3 regions of the Lysinibacillus sp. NPDC093190 genome follow, and region 3 is predicted to be linked to each of the others. Evidence: riboswitches for the same ligand, from Rfam matches in the RefSeq annotation. Region 3 holds a riboswitch; each other region holds the start of a gene.
The links. A riboswitch is a leader RNA that binds a small molecule or an ion and turns the genes downstream of it on or off. The one in region 3 is predicted to bind S-adenosylmethionine.
Positions count from the first base shown of each region.

Region 1: linked by a shared signal. The riboswitch ahead of ACQKOF_RS03685 (cyclase family protein) and the one ahead of ACQKOF_RS03105 (Na+/H+ antiporter NhaC family protein) in region 3 are both predicted to bind S-adenosylmethionine.
Region 2: linked by a shared signal. The riboswitch ahead of ACQKOF_RS08285 (MetQ/NlpA family ABC transporter substrate-binding protein) and the one ahead of ACQKOF_RS03105 (Na+/H+ antiporter NhaC family protein) in region 3 are both predicted to bind S-adenosylmethionine.

Region 1 is NZ_JBNNVG010000003.1:30,394-35,279, reverse strand. It holds gene ACQKOF_RS03695 (SMI1/KNR4 family protein) at 1-517, opposite strand, end outside; gene ACQKOF_RS03690 (hypothetical protein) at 674-1,084, shown strand; SAM riboswitch class I at 1,232-1,336, shown strand; gene ACQKOF_RS03685 (cyclase family protein) at 1,437-2,174, shown strand; partial or broken gene ACQKOF_RS03680 (IS1182 family transposase) at 2,341-3,900, shown strand; gene ACQKOF_RS03675 (DedA family protein) at 4,020-4,616, opposite strand; gene ACQKOF_RS03670 (Cof-type HAD-IIB family hydrolase) at 4,812-4,886, opposite strand, start outside.
Region 2 is NZ_JBNNVG010000007.1:152,327-157,212, forward strand. It holds gene ACQKOF_RS08275 (PhzF family phenazine biosynthesis protein) at 55-849, opposite strand; gene ACQKOF_RS08280 (pyridoxal phosphate-dependent aminotransferase) at 980-2,149, shown strand; SAM riboswitch class I at 2,387-2,492, shown strand; gene ACQKOF_RS08285 (MetQ/NlpA family ABC transporter substrate-binding protein) at 2,687-3,520, shown strand; gene ACQKOF_RS08290 (methionine ABC transporter ATP-binding protein) at 3,626-4,651, shown strand; gene ACQKOF_RS08295 (methionine ABC transporter permease) at 4,644-4,886, shown strand, end outside.
Region 3 is NZ_JBNNVG010000002.1:227,776-232,661, reverse strand. It holds gene ACQKOF_RS03110 (DUF3951 domain-containing protein) at 38-196, shown strand; gene ACQKOF_RS03105 (Na+/H+ antiporter NhaC family protein) at 364-1,659, opposite strand; SAM riboswitch class I at 1,768-1,875, opposite strand; gene ACQKOF_RS03100 (hypothetical protein) at 2,143-2,490, opposite strand; gene crcB (fluoride efflux transporter CrcB) at 2,520-2,849, opposite strand; gene crcB (fluoride efflux transporter CrcB) at 2,843-3,208, opposite strand; partial or broken gene ACQKOF_RS03085 (hypothetical protein) at 3,782-3,984, shown strand; gene ACQKOF_RS03080 (hypothetical protein) at 4,237-4,527, opposite strand.

The DNA.
Region 1 (4,886 bases), on a different contig from region 3:
ATGCCTTGAAATTTGGATACAGATAGTCTAATGACGATTGAATATCGGCATCATCATCAAATAAAATTTCATGTTCAATTTCATATATTGCACAATTTTCTTCATCAGCATTATTATTTAAATCAATACAAATTATTTTTCCATACTCTGTATCCCATGTAAATGGAAGATATCCTAAACTACATAATGATGGATTAAACATATCCCTTACGTTATTTAAAGGTTCTTCAATACTTTGGTCAGGTATTACACCAAAATAATGATGATACGTTGAAATAAAAGCTTTATACCATTCGGGAAAATTAAGTCCGAACTCTTTTTCTAACGTTTGAATATCTTCCTCTGTTACAGTGGAAGGAATCATTCTCCACATAGACCACTCTGCATCGATATCAGCTACTTTCATTTCTTCAGGTACGTCAGGGCACATCCACCTACAAAATCCTTCTTCAGACACCTGATTATAACGTTCATAGTAAACTTCAAAACCATTTTTTATGTATGCACGAATATCCATCTTAATAACTCCTTTTGAAAAAGAATAAATTGGTCAAGATTTAAGCCATTGAACTGAGCCCCTTTTACTCAGGCTTTTCAAAGCAGTAACCATTAACACCGAAAGTCTTTGTTGTACATAATATAGAGTATCAGCTATAGGATAGGAGGAATTTAGTTGTATTACAATCCTTATCCGTATTTTGTCTATCCTAATTATTATCCAGCATGGGCAATGGCAAATCAACCAACTACTCAACTACCTTCTAGACATCTAGCAATGCCAACAAACCCAACAAATAGAAGTCCATTTCCACCCGTCAATACAAATAGATTGAAGACTTCTGCGAAACGGATCAAGGCTATTATGCAGCAAGCACAATTACTTACAGATAAAATTGATGAATCCGAGCAATTTGCACATGATCTTATGAACGCAGCACAACAATCAAATAAAACAGAAGTTGAAAAATTAATTGCGTTAACAGGTATTACTTTAAAATTCGAAACGAACTATACACCAGATGGATTTCATATAACATTTACTGATAAGAGCTGTTGTAAGCTAACATTAATTTTGAATTGGTGAAGAGTTGGCCCTTTAAAGAGGGCCCTCTTTTTTTGCCTTTAGCATCTTTATGAATTTTAACCATGTATCCCTATTGAACTTGTAAACTATAAATAAATATGCTAAAGTGTTTGTAAACATTATTTCTGAAAATTCTTATATCGCATTTTCTTATCAAGAGAGACGGAGGGATTGGCCCTATGAAGTCTCAGCAACCAGCCTATAGGTATGGTGCTAATTCCAATTGGCGAAATTTAGCCTTGAAGATGAGAAGACTTACTTTAGTTGTTTTGCACAAGAGTCCTCTTTCTACAAGGAGGGCTCTTTTTTATTGTTGCATCCAAAAATAATTAAAAGAAAGCAGGAAGATATTATGGCAAACGAACTTTTACAAGCAATTCAACTATTGAAATCGAAAGAATGGGTGGATTTAACACATACATTTGGTCCTAATTCGCCCCACTTCTTTATGTTTGATGATGCAAAATTTGAAACATTATTTTCCCATGATGATGGCTTCTTTGCGCAGCAATTCACTTTCCCTGGGCAATACGGAACACATATCGATCCACCTATCCATTTTGTGCGAGATACGCGCTATTTAGAAGAATTGGAGCTAAAAGAACTAGTCCTACCACTAATCGTTATCGATAAATCTAAGGAAGCCGAAATTAATAACGACTTCACATTAAGTGTTCAAGATATTCTTGATTTTGAGGCTGAATATGGGGAAATCGAAGCAGGTACCTTCGTTGCGTTGCGTACGGATTGGAGTAAACGTTGGCCAGATAAAGAGGCTTTCAGTAACAAGGATGCGGATGGTAATAATCATATTCCTGGTTGGGGATTAGAAGCATTACAATTTTTATTCAACGAACGAAAAGTAAGTGCTATTGGCCACGAAACTTTTGATACAGATTCAGCAGCTGATTTTCGTAAAAATGGTAAGCTAGATGGCGAATATTTTGTGCTTGAGCAAGATACTTACCAAATTGAGCTTATGACAAATTTGGATAAGCTACCTCCAAAAGGCGCTGCTATATTCAATATTGTGCCAAAGCCTGAGAAAGCCTCTGGATTCCCTGTGCGTTCATTTGCAATATTGCCTTAATATAGCAAAAGGGGCTGGGACAAAACCCATCTCTAAACTAAAAAGCCGGTGAAATTTTACGATCAGTAAAATTTCACCGGCTTTAAATTTTTTTCATAAAAAAATAAGGACCACTTCTGATAAAATTAGGTCACCACAACAAAATTATACAGAAAGAAGGATCCTTATGTTTAAAGATTATAACATGAATCAATTAGTTTTGCCTTTAGATTTAGAAGTGAAGTTACAAAAGAATGATATTGCCTTCCATGTCCACCATTTAGTCGAAAGTATCCCGCCCGAAGCGTTTAAACTATTCCTTCGAAATGAGGGCTGTCCTGCCTACCATCCACGCATGATGCTTAAAATTATCTTATGTGCCTACACGCAATCTGTCTTCTCAGGGCGCAAAATTGAAGCGCTTTTAAAAGATAGTCTTCGGATGATGTGGCTAGCTCAAGGGTATGAACCAACCTACCGCACAATCAACCGATTCCGTGTCCATCCAGAGGTGAAAGAGTTGATTCGTCAATGCTTCGTTCAATTCCGCTGCCAGCTGGTACAGGAAGAATTAATTGATCAAGAAGCTATTTTTATTGATGGAACAAAGATTGAAGCGAATGCGAACAAATTTACATTCGTGTGGAAAAAGTCGATTGAGAAATATCATAACGGACTAATTGAAAAGTCAAACCAGCTATACGATGAGCTGCTTGAAAAAGAAATCATGCCAGAAATTGAACGGGAAAATGAAAAGGAATTAGCATTGGAAGACCTCGCTCAAATGGTCGAAAAAGTAGATGAAGTGATTTCTGAATATGATCGAAAAATTGAGGACTCATCGGATGTAGCAGAGCGAAAGGCTTTAAGAACGGAACGGAAATTCCCAAAGCTAGCTCGCAAACAATTAATCGACTATATTGAACGCAAACTAAAATATCAAAGAGACTTCGAAATCTTTAACGAACGAAATAGTTATTCGAAAACAGACCCGGATGCGACATTTATGCGTATGAAAGATGACTATATGAAAAATGGTCAATTGAAGGCAGGTTATAACATACAAGTGGCTACAGAAGGTCAGTATGCGTTTGCCTACAGTATTTTTCCGAACCCAACGGATACACGTACATTAATCCCATTTTTAGATGAAATCGAACAACATTATTTTAAGTTACCAAAACACATCGTCGCAGATGCCGGATATGGCAGTGAACAAAATTATGATGATATCCTTTCCAATCGTAAGCGAGAAGCCTTAATCACGTACAACATGTATTTAAAAGAACAGAAGAAAAAGTATAAGCAAAACGAATTCAATACAGCGAACTGGGATTATGATGAAGAAAATGATCGATACACTTGCCCAAACCAACAACAGCTTGTATTTAAATATCGTACCACGAAAACGGATAAGTATGATTTCACGCGTGAGTTTAAGGTATACGAATGTGAAGACTGTTCCGGATGCCCCCTCCGTTCATTATGTACAAAAGCAAAAGAAGGAAATAATCGTAAGTTAATGGTGAATGAGAAGTGGGAACAACAAAAAGAATATGTGAGAGCAAAGCTTTCAGAAGAAAAAACGAGTACCATTTATCGTCAACGCAAAATTGACGTGGAACCAGTTTTTGGATTCTTGAAGGCTAATTTGCGTTTCACTCGATTTTCTGTACGAGGAAAATCGAAGGTTGAAAACGAGATGGGCCTCGCATTAATGGCCGTGAATTTAAGAAAATTCACAGCCATTAGCTAAGAGCTATATGGAGACAACATAAAAAATAGAGAAATCCGAATTTGAATTCATTCAAATTCGGATTTCTCACTAATTGAAGCTAGTTTTGTCCCAGCCTCTTTCTTAATCATTTATTTCGGGAAATTCCTTTTTTTGAAAACCACATAAACGATCAACATAATTATTATGAACAATACTATAAGATAAATGCTGTAGCGGGATAAATATAACCCAACATAATGCCATTTCTCTCCAAGTACCTTCCCTAAAGTAATAAAAGTAAATGTCCATATAGTTGCTCCCGTATAAGCAAAGAAAGCAAATTTTTTATAAGGATAATTATTGATAGCCGCAATATATGCAGTAAGATGACGTACACCAGGAATAAAATACCCTATTAATAATAATATTGGTCCAATTTTTTCAAATAACTTTTTAGTAAAATCAATTTTCTGTTCAGTAATATGGACTTTCGAACCGTATTTTCGTAATAAAGGTAACCCAAATTTATAGCCTATATAGTAGCTCAGGGTAATTCCCCCCGCTGCACCTATCATAGCGCTGATTAATGCTGGAATATGTGCAAGAGTTTCTTGATATACACTATACCCTACATATGTCAAAAATATTTCATCAGGAAGTGGCAGCCCGACAATTCCTCCTACTAGGATAAGAATGATGCCAAAATATCCATAATGTTCAATAAGAGATTGCACGTGATGCGCCATAAATCCATCCCACCTAAAGTGTAATAATTTTTAATAGTTAGCTTTATAATAACTCAAAGGAGACAACATTATGAGTATTGAATTTAATACAGTTTTCTCCATGTAATTATCAATGTTGTATTGTAAAAATGCGTTTCATAATCAAAGTTTTTTCTTAGTGACTAGATGATTCCTACTATTAGTTTAAGCCTACTATTAAATTATTTGTAGCTCACGTAGAGCAAAATCAATACCATCCTCAACTGATTTCTTCGTTACATAGTCAGCGAC
Region 2 (4,886 bases), on a different contig from region 3:
TCTGTATTTATACTACAATAAATCAACCTTACTTCCATGGTTTAAGCTCAATATTTAGATTAATATTTCACCACTTAATACTTGAACTGCCGAACCCGCAATAGCAACATCTTTTATTTTTGGTGTAACGTACAATAATCCACCACGTTTTGAAAGCTGTTTGCTAACGATGCTTTCTTTTGATAATTTTTCACACCAGTAAGGTCCTAACGCACCATGAGAGGAACCATTTACATGATCTTCATCAATGCCTTGTGCTGGAGAAAAGAATCTTGAGACAATATCAATCCCCTCATCCTTAGAACGACTTGTAATACAAACACCACGTACAGGGAACTGTTTCATCGCAAGAAAATCAGCTTTGAAATCTGCAATATACTCTTCGTGACTTAGCTCCACTATATAATCCAATTCTGTTTTTCCTACATATGTTGGTTTCATACCAAGCCATTCTTCAAGCTCCAAAGGACATTCCATCTCTTCTAACCGATACTTCTGAATTGTTATTTCAACTAGTTCATTCAACCAATTTGCTTGCAAAGGACCACTTAAAGTCTGGAATGTAATCGAAGAATTGACGGGTACAATCCCTTGTTTCCAGAGTAAAAAAGCACTAGCAATTGTTCCATGTCCACAAATCGGTATTTCCTTTGCTGGCGTAAACCATCTAAGAAAAAAATCATCATCTTTCTTTTGGACAAAAGCTGTTGTTGGTACAGGAATCTCCTGAGCAATTTCCTGCATGGTCGACTCAGGTATGGCTGAATCAAGTAAACAGACTGCTGCGGGATTTCCCTTGTAAAGCTCTGTAGTAAAAGCATTGACGATAAAATATGAGACTTTGTTCAATTTTCCCACCTCATTTGGGTCTCTTTTTGTTTTCAGTTAACTGAAAAGGCTCTAGACAATTACTAAAAAAAGTAATATTATGTGCATCATATCTTTAATAATTATTATATTCTGAAAAAGGTGGACGTGCATGGAATTCTCAAAAAAACTACAGCAACTCCCAACTCAATTTTTTGCAGCACTTGTGCAAAAAGTAAACACTGCTCTAGCTGAAGGGCGTGATGTTATTAATCTTGGCCAAGGTAATCCAGACCAACCCACTCCTCCACATATTATTAAAGCATTACAGGAGGCAGCAGAAAATCCTCAAAATCATAAATACTCTCCATTTCGTGGCATAGTAGAATTACGCCAAGCAGCAGCAAGCTTCTACAAGCGTGAATACAATGTTGACATTGACCCTGAAACAGAGGTAGCTATTCTCGGTGGTACGAAAATCGGTCTTGTTGAGCTACCGTTAGCCGTTTTAAATCCCGGTGATACAATGCTATTACCGGATCCAGGATATCCAGATTACTTATCTGGTGTTATATTAGGTGATGTAAATTTTGAAGTCATGCCACTTTTTGCAGAAAATAATTTCCTACCTGATTATAATGCTTTATCCGATGAAGTAAAAGAAAAGGCAAAGCTTCTTTACTTGAATTACCCGAATAACCCAACTGGTGGTACTGCAACACTTGAATTTTTCGAGGAAACAGTACGCTTTGCAAAAGAGCACAATATTATCGTATCACATGATTTTGCCTACGGTGCGATTGGGTTTGACGGCAATAGACCTATCAGTTTCCTGCAAGCAGACGGTGCGAAAGATGTCGGTATTGAAATGTATACATTATCCAAAACGTACAATATGGCAGGCTGGCGCATTGGTTTTGCAGTTGGTAACCCCGATATTGTTGCAGCCATTAACCTTATTCAAGATCATCTATTTTGTAGTCAATTTCCTGCAGTGCAACAAGCCGCGGCAGTTGCACTTACTGCTTCCCAGAGTTGCGCGGATGGACTAAGAGCGACTTACGAGCGTCGGCGAAACGTCCTGATTGAGGAAGCTCAGCGAATTGGTTGGCAAGTAACAGCACCGAGAGGCTCTTTCTTTGCATGGCTCCCTGTTCCATTAGGTTTTACGAGTGAACAATTTGCCGATTTATTGCTCGACAAAGCTGATATCGCAGTAGCTGCAGGCAATGGCTTCGGTCAATATGGTGAAGGCTATGTGCGGGTTGGCTTACTTGTTAGCGAAGACCGCTTATGTGAAGCGATCAGCAGAATTGAAAAATTAAACTTATTTAGCTCATGAACATTTCAATCCCCCTACCTGACTAGACTCTACCCGAAAAACTGTTCCATTAGCTCAACTTGCTATGGGAACAGTTTTTCATTTCACTATCTTTTTTAGTTGCTCCAGCCCTTCTTCTAGCGGATTCTGTTTCAACTAAATATTATAATAAAATAAAAAATTTTAAAAATTCGATTGACTTACTATATCCTATAATTTATATTAGTTCTATCGGATTTACAAAAAAATATTATAAATCTCTTATCAAGAGTAGCTGAGGGACTGGCCCTATGAAGCTCGGCAACCTCCTTTTTTTAAGGAAGGTGCTAAATCCTGCAAACGATCATCGTTTGAAAGATAAGAGAGGACACTTTTTCATGAGCCTCTCTTAATTTTTTAAGAGAGTTTTTTTTATCTTCATTTATATGAAGATAAAAGCCTCCGGCGGATGTCACGGATTTTGAATTGTGCTAGCACAATTCAAAATCCGGACGGCAATTACGCCAAGGCGAAATTGTTTTTTTAAAAACCGATAAAACAACTTTGGAGGTATGTTTCATGAAAAAGAAAAACAAAATTTTATTAGGTTTAGCGAGTCTCACATTGGTAGCAGCATTAGTAGGCTGTGGTACTAAAGAAGATAGTAAAGATAGTCAAAGTAAGGCTATTAATGAACATAAAATTGTAGTAGGTGTAACTTCTGGTCCACACGAGCAAATTGCAGAGGTTGCTGCAAAAGTTGCCAAAGAACAGGGCTTAGAGGTAGAAGTAAAATCTTTCTCTGATTATGTTTTACCAAATACATCGTTAGCCGAGGGTGATCTTGATGTAAATAGCTATCAACACAAGCCATTCCTCGATACATTTAACAAAGATCACAATACAGATTTAGTGCCAGTAGGAAAAACAATTTTAAATCCTTTAGGCATTTACTCTGAAAAATATAAATCACTCGATGAAGTACCTGATGGTGCAACATTCGGATTGCCAAATGATCCAACGAACGGAGCTCGTGCCCTATTTGTCCTTCAAGAGGCCGGCTATATTAAATTAAAAGACGGTACCGGCTTAACAGCATCTATTCGCGATGTGGAAGAAAATAAAAAGAATTTAAAATTCATAGAATTAGAAGCTGCACAAATTCCAAAACAGCTTAGTGAAGTAGATGTGGCAGCTATTAATACGAACTTCGCTCTTGATGCTGGCATTAATCCTAAAAAAGATTCAATCCTTTTAGAATCTACTGACTCTCCTTATGTGAATTACATTGCAGTCCGTGCTGAAAACGAAGACGACCCAACAATCAAAAAATTCGTTGAAGCTTATCAATCTGATGAAGTACGTAAATTTATAGAAGAAAAATTCCAAGGTTCTGTAATTCCAAGCTGGTAAGTGACAATTAAGGACCCTTCATAAAATCGAGAATCTGCAAGACTCCTACAGGAAAGCTAGCAGATTCTTGCTTTATAGAAGGTCTTAGAAAGGAGATATCACAGTATGATTCAATTAGAAAATATAACAAAAGAATTTAAAACTAAAAAAGGTATCGTCAAAGCAATAGATGGTATTAACTTACATGTCAAAAAAGGTGAAATTCATGGAGTTATTGGCTATAGTGGCGCAGGAAAAAGTACCCTTATTCGCTGTGTCAATTTATTAGAGCGTCCAACAACAGGAAAGGTATTGATTGATCATGTAGATATTACTTCCCTTTCTCTAAACGACCTCCGCAAAACCCGTCAAAAAATCGGGATGATCTTCCAGCATTTTAACCTCTTAAAAACAGCGACTGTTTACAACAATATTTCGGTACCATTAAAGCTTCTTGGCTATAACGACTCCGAAGTAAAAAAACGCGTTGCAAAATATGCAGAAATTGTTGGCCTAACAGAGAAATTAGATAGTTATCCTAGCCAGCTTTCAGGTGGTCAAAAACAACGTGTCGCTATTGCACGTGCCCTTGCCCAAGAGCCTGAGATTTTGCTCAGTGATGAAGCGACAAGTGCACTCGATCCTGAAACAACTGACGCCATTCTTGAGCTTCTCTTGAAAATTAATCGTGAGCTAGGCATCACTATTTTACTCATTACACATGAAATGAATGTTATACAAAAAATTTGCGATGATGTATCCGTTCTTGAATCAGGGACAGTTGTGGAATATGGCTCTGCTATAGAACTATTTTCGAAGCCTCAGCATCCAACGACCCGAAAGTTTTTAAATACCATTTCTCAACGTAATTTATCCCCTTCCCTTATCGAGCAATTAAATGTTTCGGGAAGTGTTATTCGTTTAACATTCCTTGGTGAGAGTACAGGAAAACCATTACTTGCAGAAGTGAGCAAAGTTTATGATGTTCAACCAAATATTTTAACAGCCAATATCATTGAATTAAAAAACGGCATTGTCGGTAATATTGTCGTGCATCTACACGGTGAGGCACATATCGTAGAAAAAGCACTTAAGTATTTTGCAGAAAATGGGGTAAGCGTTGAAGAATTAGGAGGCGAATTAAATGAATAGCATTCAAAGCTTCTTTGCAGATTGGTCAGATGTTATTGGGAAATCCATTATCGAAACCTTCCAAATGGTCGGGATTTCATTATTCTTTTCTATTTTAATTGGGATTCCGTTAGGGCTTTTAATCGTTTTAACTCGTCCGGGGCAATCGTTTGAAAATAAATTTCTCTATCAATTTTTCAATTTATTTATTAATATTATTCGCTCTGTACCGTTCATTATTTTACTATTCTTCATT
Region 3 (4,886 bases):
CCATAACTAACTACTTGGTGAGAAAGGATAAGATGGAATGAATATTGGGAATAGCGTTGCGCTTATTGTAAGTCTGATTTTTTCAAGCATTTTGGTTCGTGCAATTTATCGCGTTTTTGTGAAAAAGAAAGTACCTACTATGACCTATACACCATATGATGATGCCATGAATGGAGGAGGAAAACATGACAATTGAACTTTTAAGTGAGTGGTTCAATCCTCAAAAAGTACGGTAATTTTAACAGGTGCCAACTTAATTTAATTAAAGCGAGCTTGCAGACTTGCCTCAAATAAAAAATCCAATCGTTTTGATTAATTTTTTTTCAAAACAATTGGATTATTTTAATGTAAAATCACTACTTTTTAAAGTGATGAAGTTCGGGCTTTCTTTTCTTTCGGGTATCCGATAAGGATAGCGATAATTCCACAAATTCCTATAAGGATTGGATAGAAAGAGTATTGCAGCATGCTCACTGGCGATATTCCAGCTACGCTTGCGGCTGCCAGGAATTGGGCTCCGTATGGCAGTATGCCTTGGATCGTACAGGAGAAAATGTCTAATATACTTGCAGACTTTCTTGGCTCAATCCCATACTGTTCAGCAATATTTTTTGCAAGCGGACCAGCAATTAAAATAGCAATCGTATTATTGGCCGTAGATAAATTAGTTAGGCCAACTAGGCCAGCAATGCCAAATTCAGCACCTTTTTTCGATTTAATTCTTCGTGTCGCAAGGTGAAGCAGAAAGTCAATTCCTCCGTTAAACTTAATAACCTCCACCATGCCAGCTATTAATATCGCAAGAAATGCCATTTCATACATGCCTGCCATTCCTTCACCAATCTTTTGGAAAAGGCTCATTAAATGATAGCTGCTATCCGCTAAGCCAACAGCCCCAGCGAGAACAATCCCAAATGCTAGAACAAGGAAAACATTCATTCCAGCTAACGCTAAAATAATAACCAAAACATAGGGAATAATTTTTACCCAACTATAGCTTAAATGTTCCACTTGTGCCGTTTCACCCATTGTGATAAACCCTAAAATAATGCTCGTTACAATAGCTGCCGGCAACACAATCCAAAAATTCACTTTAAATTTATCCTTCATTTGTGCACCCTGTGAACGAACAGCAGTAATTGTTGTATCTGAAATAAAAGATAAATTATCGCCAAACATCGAACCGCCAACAATCGCTGCCATTACTAAAGCCATGGAAAGGTCGATATGCCCGCTTATCCCAACTCCAATTGGCGCCAGTGCAACAATCGTTCCTACCGATGTACCCATTGACAGGGAGATAAAGCAGGCAATGATGAACAGGCCTACGACAAGCAAGTTTGGTGGAACGACCGATAAAGCAAAGTTAACAGTGGAGTCCACTGCCCCCATGCCTTTTGCTACCTCTGAAAAGGCCCCAGCCAAGAGAAAAATAACAACCATCAGCATGACATTTAAATTACCTGCGCCTTTGCAAAAAATATCAACCTTTTGCGCAAACGATTCTTTTCGATTCATCGCCAGAGCCACAGCGCCTGAAATGGAAATGGCTACAATGACAGGAAAGGCATAAAAATCACCTGTAATAACCCCTGAACCAATAAATAAAATCAAAAAAACAACAAATGGGATCAGCGCCCATGGATTCCCTTTCTTCATGTCTACCTCCAAAAAATAAAATTGGACACGTCTTTTGTCCATTCTTTTTACGAAAAAAAGGCCTCTTCTTGTACCAACAAGAAGAGGCCTTATATCTATAAAACACTCCTCTTATCTATCAAGCCTTTGCCTGCTGGATTTGGCACAGTAACTTAAATCATAAGTTCCGCTGCCGAGATTTCATCGGGCCAGTCCCTCCATCTCTCTTGATAAGAAGCAAAAATATTATTCTTTTTTCACAATAATAAATATTAAAATAAAAAATCAATATTTGCAACATATTTTTATTCAAACTTTACTTCAAAGTTACATTCTGAAATATTTATGGAGGAAATTTGAACAAATAACAGGGATCAGAGGATAGGAAACTGCGATTTTTTGTATGCTATAGAAATTTGATGAAACAATTGAAGGGAAAATAAAAGAAGTGTTGAAACAATTGCAACTTTAAAAGGAGGCGTCCCTTGAGACATCGAGAGGCGCCTAAAACATTTGTGGTAAAAACTCCGTCATAAAGCGTTGATTTTTACGCAGCCATATTTTTAAAATCATACGATGTGTTAGAAGTCGTTGTCTTTTATGTGGTCTAGACTTTGCCTCTATTAAACTTTGAAGTAGAATACATGTTTCTGTTGCAAATGCTTGAGGATCAACGAGGACGTCTAGTTTATAATCGATTAACTGTGCAGCCTGTACCTTTGCAAGTAATTGAGCAAAGCGGGTATTCATTTCTGGAAAGTTTTCTTCTAGTTCTAGGTCGATTAAAGTATATAGTGTTTGTTCAACTTCAACTTCAAGCGCTTGTAATTGTTCGATTGATGGCTGTGTCACAAAATCACCTCTATTTCTCAAAAATGCTACTACACAAGGAAAAAGCCAAGTGCAGCGAAAAGTAAACCGAATAAAATTGTAGTGCATATATAAACAATCGCTTGTCCCCATTTTTTCTGCTCCAAGAGCTGTAAACATTCAAAACCAAATGTTGAAAAAGTCGTATAGGCCCCTAAAAAACCAATCCCTATAAAATGCCAAATCCAATCACTAGGATGTAATGCAAATAGAAAGCCAAGTGCAAAAGAACCCGTTATATTGATTAAAAATGTTGTCCATGGGTATGTATGGACAATCAATTTTCCTAGATAAAATCTCGTTAGTGCACCCAAAAATCCACCGATACCAATAATTACCATACGATGCGCCCCTTTGCTAGCTTAAATCCTAGCCATGCACAAGCTAAACCGCCAAATACACTCACTAAAATATAAAAACCGGCTTGTAGCCATTTACTATCCTGTAAAAGTAATAGCGTTTCTAAAGAAAATGTCGAAAAGGTTGTAAAGGCACCAAAAAAGCCAGTACCAATTCCTAAAATAATAGGCGTACGCTTTGTAAACATTGTAAATAGCCATGCTAAACAAAAGCAGCCAATTAAGTTTATGCAAAGTGTCGCAAATGGAAAACCACCGTTATTTGAAAGTGCTAGACCAAGGCTGTATCGACAGATGGCACCCAAAAATCCGCCAATTCCAATAGCTATAAATGATTTCAAAGTAAAGACTCCTTACTAAAATGTCTATATTAAAAAGTGTATCATGAGATACCCATTTTCGATATATTTCTGTAGTTATATGGATTCAAATATATCAAAGAGAGCTCATATGGAGAATGCCATAACCCTTTTCATTATATCTTATACCGTTTTGCCAGCTTTGGTTCAAATGTTTTTGTTCTATAGTTTATTTTGACTTCTTGAATATTATATATATTGTCGACTAATATATTTCCTGCCAATATACTTCGTAGTTAATGTCCCTATATCATCTCTTAATATGTATATAACTAGCAAGGAGGCGTAATTATTATCTCAGTAGTTCGGAACGGGAAACTCTTTAGTATTCAAACACTATTACACCGTTGACTGAAAATCCATTTAGGGAAAACCCGTCACTACTAATTAATAATTAATTACTAAATAATAAATTACTAAATAATATTATTATTGTTATAGAGCTGGTGCCTTGGAAAGCACACAGTAAAATTCAAAACAGCGAAAGACGTTTCAGTTTGGCGTGCGTGTCTCTTATATTCAACTTGCTAAGGACGTAGATGGTGGCATTGGGATATTACCAGTACACCTATAGTACAGCTCCAGGACTGCCGATGGATGTTAGAGTGATCAAAGATGGACAGCATTTTTACACCCTTAATGGAAATCAGGGAACAGTCTCCGTATTTGCTATTCAAGAGGGTGAAAGTCTAATGGCTCGCAGGGTTAGCTATTCTTTGATTTTATTGGGAAGTTGGGCGATAAATTTAAAAATTTAGGCAATAAATTAAAAAAGTTGGGCAATAAATTAAAAAAGTTGGGTGATAAATAAAAAAAGTTGAGCGATAAATTAAAATAGTTAGGTGTTAAATTAAAGTTGGGCGATAAATTTAAAAATTAGGGCGATAAATCTTGAAATTGCTCCGATAAACCTTTAATTTGTTCCGTTAAATTGATTTAGACCCTACTTAACACAAGTAGTGTAACAGGCGAACGTGTTTCTGTTGGAATCATGTCATAATTTATTATTACTATAATTGACCTTTAACATTGTCAATGACAGTAGCAAAACCTTTATTGGCATCAAGACTTTCCGTTATTGTAAAAACATATCCATCTGGATCTTCTAAAGATAATTCTTTTGCATTCCATGGTTGAACTGTCGGTTGTTGAATAATATTCGTTTTATTTTCCAGTGCGGCTTGATAAATACTATGAATATCACTAGAGAATAAATTAATAATGACTGAGTCAGAAGTGTTGACTTCTTCGTCCTTCAATAACATTATGTCTTGGTACTTTGCACCTCTTAAGTGTGTCATTGAAGTTGTTCCGTTAGCATCTGGAAAATCAAATACTGAATTGAAATTTAACTTCCTTCAGTGGGTGTTTGCATACCATTCCTTTGACTTTTCAATATTTCTTACTTTTAGCTTTACAAATAAGGGCATTTGATAAAATTCATTCATGTTTACTTCCTCCTTTAGGTTCATACAAACTAACCATAAAGGTTTACGTGGCGTGAAAGTCAATACAAAAAGTTGTAGTTTTAAATTCTAAATTTTAGTTTTTACTTTTTGTCCTAGATTTTTACTTTTAGCAATTCGCTGCTTTAAAGCGTTAATTATTTCCTGAAAAACGTAAAAAATAATAGTGAGTTAGTTGACAAATATTTCTAAGG